2 linked regions of the Actinocatenispora sera genome follow. The protein of the gene in region 2 interacts with the protein of the main gene of each other region in a pairwise test. Links are inferred from orthologs where the notes say so. Each region holds a gene or a part of one and is shown on either strand. Other genes may lie near its edges. The genes, in order: nth and aceE.

Region 1 (5,603 bases), 5.0 Mb from region 2 along the record:
GAACGACAGCGGCGGCGCGGTCAGGTCCGGCACGTACAGCACGGCGAGGTCGCGCTGCGAGTCGTACGCGACGACCGTGGCGCCGAGGCGGTCACCGTTCTCGTTCTCCACCACCAGAGTCTTGGTACCGGCCACCACGTGCGCGTTGGTCAGCACGTGCCGGGACGAGTAGACGAAGCCGGAGCCTTCGATCCGGCGCGAACAGCTCGGCGCGTCGCCGATCACCTTCACCACGGACTTGTGCAGCCGCCGCACCACCGCGGACGACGCGAGCGAGGAGTCCGGCGGCGGCACCGAGCGCACCTGGGTCGGCGTCAGGCCGCTGAAGACGTCAGGGAAGTCGCTGGTGTTGACCGCGTCCCGGAGCCGGTTGTACAGCACCCGGGCGCCGGACGGCATCGCCGAGTCGACGCCGTGCAGCACCGCCGAGGTACGCACGCTCTTCGCCAGCCACGGCACCGACGACGAGCCGAGCGGTACCGCGATCATCCAGGAGACGACCAGGACCGCGACGATCGACACCGCGGCGCCGCCGAGGTCGTCGACCACCTGTACCCCGCGGCTGAGGATGGAGCGGCGGATCCGGGTGCCGAGCATCGCGGCGAGTGCCTGCAGCAGCACGGCCAGGATCAGCACGGTGGCGAGCGAGACGATCACCCGCGTCGCCGGGGTGTGGAAGTGGTTGGCGGTGATCGGCGTCAGCTGCAGGCCGATCAGCGCCCCGCCGATGAAGCCGACGAACGACAGGATGCCCACCACGAAGCCCTGCCGGTAGCCGTTGATGGCGAACAGGATCGCCAACACCACGACCACGATGTCGACGACGCTGCCGTACACCCTGCGTCCCCCTCGCCTCGGCGTCCCGGTCGTGGGGTGCCAGGCCGACCAGGTGCCGGCCGGGCGAGGTTCGCTAGGAGACCTCGATGACCCCGGTCATGTGCTGTCTCACGTGATAGGTGCACACGAAGTCATACCGTCCGGCCGACGAAAGATCCACCTCGACCTCGCCCGGCTTGCCCTTTTTTACCATTCCGGTGTTCGCGTGCAGTTTCGTGACCTGCAGGTCGTGCGGGGTCGCACCGGTCGTGACCAGCGTGATCTCCAACTTCCCGGGATGCGCCTTGATCACGTTCGGGGTGAACCGCATGTTCTCGTCACCCTTGACCGTGATGTGCTGGACGCCGTTCGCACCGGTGGTCGCCGTACCGACCCGGTTGCCGGCCGACGAGCCGCCGTGGACGCCGCTGCCGTGCGCGCCCGCGAAGCCGCATCCGCCGGCGGTGAGCGCCACGCCGAGCAGTGCCGTCGGGATGACGATCCGTGCCCGCCGGCCGCCTCGGTGCTGTGCTGGCGCCAGGGTCCGAGCCGTCAACCCTGCCGACCGCGTCCGCTGACCGGCCCGGCGCTGTGCGGCAGCCGGGGCCGGAGCGGCCAACCGTGCCATCTTTCGCATGACCTCAGCCTAGAAGCCGGGCAGCGGCGCCCCGCCGCGGGTCGGACGCCGGGCGGCGACGGGCCGGCGCGGGTCAGAAGCCGGGCGGGAGCGGCTCGACCCGGGTGGTGTCCCAGGTCCGGGACCAGCCGCCGAGGTCGAGCAGCCGGGACAGGATGCCGCCGGTGAACCCCCACACCAGCATCCCGTCCAGCCGGAACGCGGCACCCACGTACCCGCTCGGATGGCGCACCCGCAGCCGGTTGGCCGGGTCGGCCAGGTCGGCGAGCGGCAGCCGCGCCACCTGCGCCACCTCGCCCGGATCCAGGTCGCCGAACGGGTGCGGAGACCGCCACCAGGCCAGGACCGGGGTGACCCGGAAGTCCGAGACGTTCAGGTACAGCTCCGGCAGGGTGCCGACGACCTGCACGGTGTCGGCCCGGATGCCGACCTCCTCGCCGGCCTCGCGCAGCGCGGTACCGGCGGGGCCGCCGTCGGTGGGTTCGACCCCGCCGCCCGGGAACGCGCACTGGCCCGGATGGTCGCGCAGGGTGCTGGCCCGCTGCAGGATCACCACGTCCGGCCCGGTCGGCCCGTCGGCGAGCAGGATCAGCACCGCGCTGCGCCGGGCGGAGGGTGTCGGCGAGCCGAACGTCTCCGGCCGCAGCGCGCCGACCCGGGTCAGCAGCGGCTGCCACCAGGCGGGCAGCTCAGTGGCGGGATCACCCGCGATCGCGCTCACCGCCGCCCCCGGCCGGTCGGGTCGGACCGGCGGTCCGGGCAGGTCATCCCAGCTCCTTCTGCACCAGCGCCGCCAGCGAGTCGGCGGTCAGCGCGGTCGAGTTGTACGTGTAGGCGAGGCTGCCGTCGGCCCGCAGCAGCAGCGTGGTGGGTAGCGCGGCGCGGTGCACGCCGGCGAGCAGTTGCTGCTTCGGGTCGTACAGCGTGGGCAGCCGCACGCCCGCAGCCCGCGCGAACGACAGCCCGGCGGCCTCGGTGTCGCGGGTGTCCACCGTGAGCACGACGACGTCCGGGTGCGTCCTCGCGTACGCCTGGATCTGCGGCAGTTCCTGGCGGCACGGGCCGCACCAGGACGCCCACAGGTTGATCACCGTAGGCTTCCCGTACGCCCGGGCGATCGGCACCGAGCGACCGTCGTGCGCGCAGCTCAGCGTGACCGCCGGCGGCTTCGGCGTGCCGGTGGCCGGACCACGCGGGGCCGGGCAGGCGGCGAACCAGGCAGCCGCCGCACCGCTCGCACCGGCGGACGGTGTCGCCGGGTGCCGGGCCGATCCGCCGTCGCCATGCCGGGCCGATCCGCCGCCGTCGCCGCAGCCCGCCGCCACCGCGAGCAGTACGAACATCACCCCCGGCAGCAGCAGCCGGCGCGCGAGACCGCCACCTGCCGGGCCGGCCGGCCGATGCGTCCGCCGGCGGCGGCCGGCGGGTCGGGCAGGGGTCATGGGGCCGGGACGCCCGCGGCGGCCGCGAGCTCGGCGACCCGCGGGCCCTTCAACAGTTTCCCGGCCGCCACCGGGTCGGTCGGGCCGGTGCCGTACGACGGGCAGAGCTTGGCGAGGGTGCAGGCGCCGCAGGCGGGCTTGCGGGCGTGGCAGACCCGCCGGCCGTGGAAGATCACCCGGTGCGACAGCATCGTCCAGTCGCGCTTCTCGAACAGGTCGCCGACCGCGAACTCGATCTTGACCGGGTCGGTCTCCGCGGTCCACCGCCAGCGGCCGACCAGGCGGCCGAAGTGCGTGTCGACGGTGATGCCCGGGACGTCGAAGGCGTTGCCGAGGATCACGTTCGCCGTCTTGCGACCCATCCCGGGCAGCGCCACCAGGTCGGTCATCCGGCCCGGCACCTCGCCGTCGTGCCTCTCCACCAGCGCGGCGCCGAGCTTGATCAGCGAGGTCGCCTTGTTCCGGTAGAAGCCGGTCGGCCGGATCAGCTCCTCCAGCTCGGCCCGGTCGGCGCCGGCGTACGCGGCCGCGGTCGGGTACCGCGCGAACAGCTTCGGCGTGACCTCGTTGATCTTCTTGTCGGTCGACTGTGCGGACAGGATGGTGGCCACGGCGAGCTGCAGCGGGTTGGTGAAGTCGAGCTCGCAGTGCGCATCCGGGTGCGTCTCGGCGAGGATGCGTCCCATTCGCCGGGCTCGCCGCTTGAGCGACAGCGGGCTCTCCGCCTCCGCGGTCGCGGCGGCCTTCGTCTCTCGGATCACCCGCCGAGCCTACGTCGGGGTACCGACGGCCCGGCCCGCTCGGGTGCCCCCGAGACGGCAGTCGTGGAGATCACCGGGGCACGGAGCGTGAACGTGGCGCGGGGCCCTTCCCTGGCCGGGCGGGCCGCCAGTAGCGTCGGCCGGGTGTCCTCACCTGTCACCCTCGCCGTCGTCGGCGCCGGAAGCCGCGGCAACGCGTACGCCCGCTGGGCGCTGGAGCACCCTGACCGGGCTCGCGTCGTCGCCGTGGCCGAGCCCCGCGACGTGCGCCGGGAGCGGTTCGCCGCGCAGCATCAGATCCCGGCCGAGCATGCGTACCCCGACTGGCAGTCCCTCGCCCAGCGGCTCGCCGCCGGCCCGCCGCTGGTCGACGCCGTGCTCGTCTGCACCCAGGACCGGATGCACACCGAGCCGGTACTCGAGTTCCTGAAGCACCGCCTGCACGTGCTGGTGGAGAAGCCGCTGGCGCCGACCGAGACCGAGTGCCGGCAGATGGTGGGCGCCGCCGAGGCCGCCGGCGTGCTGTTCGCCGTCGGTCACGTGATGCGCTACACGCCGTACACCCAGGCGGTCAAGCAGGTCGTCGACGACGGGCTGCTGGGCGACATCATGAGCGTGCAGCACCTGGAGCCGGTCGGCTACTGGCACCAGGCCCACTCGTACGTCCGGGGCAACTGGCGGCGCGCCGACGAGTCGACGTTCATGCTGCTGGCGAAGTCGTGCCATGACATCGACTGGCTGCAGTACGTGCTGGGTGAGGCCCCGACGCGGGTGTCCAGTTTCGGCCGGCTGTCGCACTTCACCCGCGCGCACAAGCCGGCCGGCGCCGCCGACCGGTGCCTGGATTGCTCGGTGGAGCCGGACTGCCCGTTCTCGGCGAAGCGGTTCTACTTCGACCGGCTGGTCCAGGGCGACCGCGGCTGGCCGCTCGACGTCCTCGTCGACGAGTTCACGGCCGAGGCGCTGGGCGACGCGCTGCGGCACGGCCCGTACGGGCGGTGCGTGTACGACAGCGACAACGACGTGGTGGACCACCAGGTGGTGAACATGGAGTACCCGTCGGGTACGACCGCGGTGTTCACCATGACCGGGTTCAGCCGGCAGGGGCACCGGGAGACGAAGCTGTTCGGGACCCGGGGCGAGCTGACCGGCGACGGCGAGAAGCTCGACGTGTTCGACTTCCTGACCGACACGCACCACATCATCGACACCACCACCGTCGGTGACGCCAGCGCAGCCGGCGGGCACGGCGGCGGCGACGCCGGACTGATGGACGGGTTCGTGTCGGCGCTGGAGACGGGCGATGCGTCCCGGATCTTCTCCGGGCCGCGCGACTCACTGACCAGCCATCTGACCGTGTTCGCGGCGGAGCGGGCCCGGCTGCGGGGCAGTGTCGAGCCGGTCTCGCCGCCGTTGGAACTCATCGTCGGCTGAGCCGGGCGGCGTGTTGCCGCCACCAGCGCCGTGCCCGCTTCGGATCGAAGCAGGTACGGCGCTGTTGTCTTTCCTGATGCTCTCGCCGGGGCCGGTCCATCCGGGGCCGGGAAGGGTTCATCGAAGTGCCGCTCGAAGGGGTCTTGCTCGGGGGATTCGGCGATGTTAACTTTGCGTGATCCAAACGGATTCTCGTGTTAGAAGTCTCAAGCACGCTGGTCACCGGGGCTTCGGCAGGTCCACTGCCGGACCCCGCGGCCGGTCGTCTCGGCTCTGGCGGCCGGACCTGAAACGACGGAGGGCTCGCATGTCAGCGGTCGACGCCCGGGCCGGTGCCCGTTCGGCCGACACGGTAGGTACCGGTGACCGTCCGCCACCACGCCGGCGGCGGCCCCGGCACCTGCGCGAGTACCTGCTGTTCCTCGCGTTCATCGTGCCGAACTTCTTCTTCGTCATCGTGTTCGCGTACTGGCCGGTCATCTACAACGCGTACCTGAGCCTGACCAGCTGGAA
Region 2 (5,917 bases):
ACGTGCACCCCGGTGCACCGGCGGACGGCGTGCTGCCGGTGGCTGCGGACGTGACCGACGGGGCGGCGCTCGACGCGGCGATGGCGGCGGTCGCGGACGCCTTCGGCGGCATCGACATCCTGGTCAACAACGCCGGCATCAGCTCGGTCGGCACCGTCGCGGACAACGACGACGCCGAATGGCACCGCAACCTGGACGTCAACGTGGTCGGGGTGGCCCGCGCCACCCGGGCCGCGCTGCCGTACCTGCGGCGCAGCGAACGCGCCGCGATCGTCAACACGTCCTCGATCGCCGCCACCGCCGGCCTGCCGCAACGCGTGCTGTACTCGGCGACCAAGGGGGCGGTGCACGCGATGACGCTGGCGATGGCCGCCGACTTCGTCGCCGACGGGATCCGGGTCAACTGCGTGGAACCGGGCACCGTGGACACGCCGTGGGTGGCGCGGCTGCTGGCGCGTACCGACGACCCGGCGGGGGAGCGGGCCCGGCTGCAGGCCCGGCAGCCGATCGGCCGGCTGGTCACCGCCGACGAGGTGGCGCGGGCGATCCGCTACCTCGCCTCGCCGGCGTCCGGCTCGACCACCGCGACCGCGCTGCCGGTCGACGGCGGCATGGTCGGCCTCCGCCTGCCCCGCGCCTGAGCACGCAGCGCCGCCGCGCCGGGATCGCCCCGCCCGGCGACGCCCGGCGCTGGGCGCCGGGGACGATCGGGCCTGCGTGCTAGCGTGTTGCCCGGTCGTACCGGGGGTGGGCGCCGCAGCGCCGCTCGCCGGCACCGATGACAGGAGAGAACGCATGCAGGTGTTGGTGACCGGCGGTGCCGGGTTTGTCGGCAGCCGGCTCATCCGCGGGCTGCTGGCCGAGTTCGGCGACATCCACATCGTGTCGGTGGACAACTACTTCACCGGAACCCTCGCCAACCACGTCGACGACGAGCGGGTCGAGTACCTGCACGACAGTACGGTCAACGTGCGCAAGCTGTGGGCCGACCGGGGCGGCGACCTGGACGCGGTCTTCCACCTGGGTGAGTACTCCCGCATCCCGCAGTCGTTCGACGAGCCGGACCGGGTCTGGGAATACAACATGTACGGCACCAAGGAGGTCGTCGCGCTCGCCCAGGAGCACGGCGCCAAGCTGGTGTACGCGGGCTCCAGCTCGAAGTTCGGCAACGGCGGGCAGGACGAGAACCTCAACCCGTACGCGTGGATCAAGGCCAAGAACGTCGAGTACATCCGCAACGTGTCCGACTGGTACGGCCTGGACTACGTCGTCACCTACTTCTACAACGTGTACGGGCCGGGTCAGATCACCGACGGCCCCTACGCCACGGTGATCGGGATCTTCGAGCGGCAGTACGCCAAGGGCGAGCCGCTGACCGTGGTCGAGCCCGGCACCCAGACCCGCGACTTCACCCACGTCGACGACATCGTCTCGGGCATCATCACCTGCTACCGGCACGGCAGCGGTGACGGCTACCTGCTCGGGTACGGCAAGGAGCGCAGCCTGCTGTCGGTCGCCCAGATGTTCGGTGCACCGTACGTGCTGATCCCGGCCCGGCGCGGGGAGCGCACCCAGGGCCAGGCCGACACCTCCAAGGCCCGCGCGCTGGGCTGGCAGCCCACCGTCGACCTGCCCGACTACATCGCCCGCATCACCGGCGAGCACACCTGACCCGCGCCCGTCACAGCCGCCGCTCGAACAGCCCGACGCCCACCGACGCGCGGCCGGTGCCAGGAAAGGCCCGGCACCGCAGCGGTGCCGGGCCGTCCACTGTGGACAGTACGTCAGCTGTCGCCGCCGGCCTCGGCCTGCGGTGCCGCGTTCACGTCGTCCAGCTGGTACTTCTTGAACGCCTGCGCCGGTACCTGCGCATCCACCTCACCGCGCCGGGCGAGCTGGCGCAGCGCCGCCACCGCGATCGACTCGGCGTCGACGTGGTAGTGCCGGCGCAGCGCGCCGCGGGTGTCGGAGTGGCCGAACCCGTCGGTGCCCAGCGCGGTGAAGTCGGTCGGCACGTACCGCGAGATCAGGTCCGGCACCGCCCGCATGAAATCGCTGACCGCCACCGCCGGGCCGGCCGCCCCGGCGAGTTTGGTCGTCACGTACGGGGTGGCCGCCTCCCGCTCGGGATGCAGCAGGTTCTGCTCCTCGACCCGGTCGGCGTCGCGGCGCAGCTCGGTCCACGAGGTCACCGACCACACGTCGGCCGACACACCCCAGTCGTCGGCGAGCAGCTGCTGCGCCCGCAGGGCCCACGGCATCGCCACGCCCGAGGCGAGCAACTGCACCTTCGGCCCGTCACCGGCACCCTGCGAGTACCGGTACATGCCGCGCAGCAGCCCGTCCACGTCCAGGTTCTCCGGCTGCGCCGGCTGGACGATCGGCTCGTTGTAGACGGTGAAGTAGTAGTAGACGTCCTCCGGGTGCTCGCCGTACATCCGGCGCAGGCCGTCCTTGACCAGGTGCGCGATCTCGTACGCGAACGCCGGGTCGTAGCCGACCACCGCCGGGTTGGCGTACGCCAGCAGCGGCGACTGGCCGTCCTGGTGCTGCAGCCCCTCGCCGTTGAGCGTGGTCCGCCCGGCCGTCGCGCCGAGCACGAACCCGCGCGCCATCTGGTCCGACGCCGCCCAGAACCCGTCGCCGGTGCGCTGGAACCCGAACATCGAATAGAAGATGTACAGCGGGATCATCGGCACGCCGTGCGTCGCGTACGACGTACCGGCGGCGGTGAACGAGGCGACCGAGCCGGCCTCGGTGATGCCCTCGTGCAGGATCTGGCCGTTGGTCGCCTCCCGGTAGGCGAGGAACAGCTCCCGGTCGACCGGCGTGTAGGTCTGCCCGTGCGGCGAGTAGATCTTCGCCGTCGGAAACAGCGAGTCCATCCCGAACGTGCGCGCCTCGTCCGGGATGATCGGCACCACGTGCGCGCCGAACTCCTTGTCCTTCATCAGCTCCTTGAACAGCCGCACGATCGCCATCGTGGTGGCGACCTTCTGCTTGCCGGAGCCGGCCGCGAACATGTCGTACCGCTCCGGCTTCGGCTGCGGCATCGCGATCACCGGGTGCCGGCGCTCCGGCAGCGGCCCGCCGAGCTGCTTGCGGCGCTCCATCATGTACTGCCACTCGTCGGAGTCCTCGCCGGGGTGGAAGTACGGCGGCAGCACCGGGTCCAGCGCCGAGTCCGGGATGTCGAGGTAGAGCCGGTCGCGGAAGCTCTTCAGGTCGTCGGCCTTGAGCTTCTTCATCTGGTGGGTGGCGTTGCGGGCCTCGAAGTGGCTGCCCAGCGTCCAGCCCTTGATGGTCTTGGCCAGGATCACCGTCGGCTGCCCGGTGTGCGAGGTCGCCGCCCGGTACGCCGCGTACAGCTTGCGGTAGTCGTGGCCGCCCCGCTTGAGGTTCCAGATCTCGTCGTCGGTGTAGTTCTCCACCATCTTGCGGGTGCGCGGGTCGCGCCCGAAGAAGTGCTCCCGGACGTACGCGCCGTCCTCGGCCTTGTAGGTCTGGTAGTCACCGTCCGGCGTGGAGTTCATCAGGTTGACCAGCGCGCCGTCCGCGTCGGCGGCGAGCAGCGGGTCCCACTCCCGGCCCCAGATCACCTTGATCACGTTCCAGCCGGCGCCGCGGAACAGGCTCTCCATCTCCTGGATGATCTTGCCGTTGCCGCGCACCGGACCGTCGAGGCGCTGCAGGTTGCAGTTGACCACGAAGGTCAGGTTGTCCAGCTCCTCCCGGGCGGCGAGGGTGAGCGCGCCGAGCGTCTCCGGCTCGTCCATCTCCCCGTCGCCGAGGAACGCCCACACCCGCTGCTGGCTGGTGTCCCTGAGGCCCCGGTTGTGCAGGTACCGGTTGAACCGCGCCTGGTAGATCGCCCCCAACGGGCCCAGACCCATCGAGACGGTCGGGAACTCCCAGAAGTCGGGCAGCAGTCGGGGGTGCGGGTAGGACGGCAGCCCGCCGCCCGGGCTGCTGAACTCCTGCCGGAACCCGTCCAGCTGCCGCTCGCTCAGCCGGCCCTCCAGGAACGCCCGCGCGTACATCCCCGGGGAGGCGTGCCCCTGGAAGTAGACCTGGTCGCCGCCACCCGGGTGGTTCTTGCCGCGGAAGAAGTGGTTGAACCCCACCTCGTACAGGCTGGCCGCCGAGGCGTAGGTGGAGATGTGCCCGCCGACCTCGACACCCGGCCGCTGCGCCCGGTGCACCTGGATCGCCGCGTTCCACCGGATGTACGCCCGGATCCGCCGCTCGATGTACTCGTCACCCGGGAACCAGGGCTCCTGCTCCGGCGAGATCGTGTTGATGTAGTCGGTGCTGGTCAGCGCGGGAACACCCACCTGGCGCTCCCGAGCCCGCTCCAACATGCGCAGCATCACGTAGCGCGCACGCTGCCGGCCGCGGTTGTCCACGACCGCGTCCAGCGACTCGACCCATTCGGTGGTTTCCTCCGGGTCGATGTCCGGAATCTGGCTCGGGAGCCCGTCGCTGATCACCGGGCGCTTGCGTTCCGTGGCCACGGGTCGTCCCTCGTCGTCTCTCGTGGAGTGATGTACTGCTGCCATCCTGCCCCGGATCGCCGGGTCGCGTCACGCGGGCCCGATCGGTGGGCGAGGATCGGCGCATGTACTCCCAGGAGATCACCGTCCGCACCGGGGACAGCCCCACCGTCGCCGACCTGACCGATTCCGCGCAGCGATTCCTGGCCGGTGCCGGGCGTGTCGACGGGTTGCTGCACGTGTTCGTCCCGCATGCCACCGCCGGCGTGGCGATCCTGGAGACCGGCGCCGGCTCCGACGACGACCTGCTCGCCGCCCTCGACGAGTTGCTGCCCCGCGACGACCGCTGGCGGCACCGGCACGGCAGCCCCGGCCACGGCCGCGACCACGTACTACCCGCGCTCGTTCCCCCGTACGCGACGGTCCCGGTGCTGGACGGCCGGCTCGCGCTCGGCACCTGGCAGTCGATCTGCCTGGTCGACACCAACATCGACAACCCGGTCCGTACCGTACGGTTCTCCCTGCTGCCCGCCTGACCGTGCGCCGAGGCCGCCCGCGCTGGCCGGCGACGATGCCCTACGGTGTGCCGGTGTCCCGGCCCCGGATCAACCCCATCCTCGCGATCTGGCTCGGCGTCCTGGCGCTGCTGGTGATCATCTCCGGCATCGTCGGTGGTTTCCAGGCGCGCACCTACGTCCGCGGTGAGAAGGTTACCGGGACTGTCGGTTACTGCGAGTCGCACCAGGAGTACTCGGGTGGCGACCGCCACGACGAAACCACCTGCTACGGCCACTGGGCGACCGCGGATGGGACGCGGCACGACGGGAAGATCCCCAACGCCGGGCTGGCCGACGAGGGCCATCAGGTGACGCTGCGCGCGCTCGGCGACCGGGTGGTGTCCAACAACGTGTTCGGTGCGCTGTGGCCGTTCGCGCTGTCCCTCGGCGGGCTGGCCGCGGTCGTGGCCATCCTGATCATCCGGCGTCGGGTGCGCCGGCTACAGGCGCGGGAGTCTCGGCGGGACCCGGGCGGCACTGTCCGACCGGTCAGCTCACCCTGACCGGTCCGGTGCCGCCGGTACGGGCGCGCAGCGGCGCGGGCCAACCGGTGGCCGCGCTCCGGGGTACCGCCGGAAACGTGCCCCGGTGTCGCAGAAGTCCGGCCGCGGTCGGTCGGCTGGCCGGTCCGGTGGGCGCCGACAGTTCATTTTGTGACGGCCACTTACAGTGGGCGGCGTGTTCATGACCCCCGTGCGGACCATCGGTTGGCTGGTCATCGCCATCCTGATGACCGTCATCTTCACCGGTGTCGGCATCTTCCAGGCGCACACCTACTTCTCCGGTGAGACCGTCACCGCGCACGTCGACCGGTGCGAGACCCACCGGGTCTACTCGCGCCACGGCAGCCACAACGAGACGGACTGC

Evidence for each region.
Region 1: the proteins of aceE (region 2) and nth interact in binary tests that used the Escherichia coli proteins (3 or more experiments, as listed by UniProt). The link is inferred for Actinocatenispora sera from one-to-one orthologs.

The regions. Positions count from the first base shown.
Region 1 is NZ_AP023354.1:783,405-789,007, reverse strand. Bases 1,737-4,682 are described here. They hold nth (endonuclease III), read right to left. Parts: upstream 3,582-4,682; coding sequence 2,892-3,581; downstream 1,737-2,891. Other genes in these bases: Asera_RS03590 (Gfo/Idh/MocA family protein), read left to right, coding at 3,801-4,682; Asera_RS03600 (TlpA family protein disulfide reductase), read right to left, coding at 2,218-2,796; Asera_RS03605 (NUDIX hydrolase), read right to left, coding at 1,737-2,174. In the rest of the region: Asera_RS03615 (MarP family serine protease), read right to left, coding at 1-837; Asera_RS03610 (cupredoxin domain-containing protein), read right to left, coding at 911-1,291; more of Asera_RS03605, read right to left, coding at 1,527-1,736; more of Asera_RS03590, read left to right, coding at 4,683-5,090; Asera_RS03585 (carbohydrate ABC transporter permease), read left to right, coding at 5,398-5,603. UniProt on the Escherichia coli protein: DNA repair enzyme that has both DNA N-glycosylase activity and AP-lyase activity. The DNA N-glycosylase activity releases various damaged pyrimidines from DNA by cleaving the N-glycosidic bond, leaving an AP (apurinic/apyrimidinic) site.
Region 2 is NZ_AP023354.1:5,764,949-5,770,865, reverse strand. Bases 1,585-4,844 are described here. They hold aceE (pyruvate dehydrogenase (acetyl-transferring), homodimeric type), read right to left. Parts: upstream 4,515-4,844; coding sequence 1,785-4,514; downstream 1,585-1,784. Other genes in these bases: Asera_RS27090 (secondary thiamine-phosphate synthase enzyme YjbQ), read left to right, coding at 4,619-4,844; Asera_RS27100 (NAD-dependent epimerase/dehydratase family protein), read left to right, coding at 1,585-1,671. Outside these bases: Asera_RS27105 (SDR family NAD(P)-dependent oxidoreductase), read left to right, coding at 1-641; more of Asera_RS27100, read left to right, coding at 796-1,584; more of Asera_RS27090, read left to right, coding at 4,845-5,029; Asera_RS27085 (hypothetical protein), read left to right, coding at 5,083-5,553; Asera_RS27080 (hypothetical protein), read left to right, coding at 5,729-5,917. UniProt on the Escherichia coli protein: Component of the pyruvate dehydrogenase (PDH) complex, that catalyzes the overall conversion of pyruvate to acetyl-CoA and CO(2).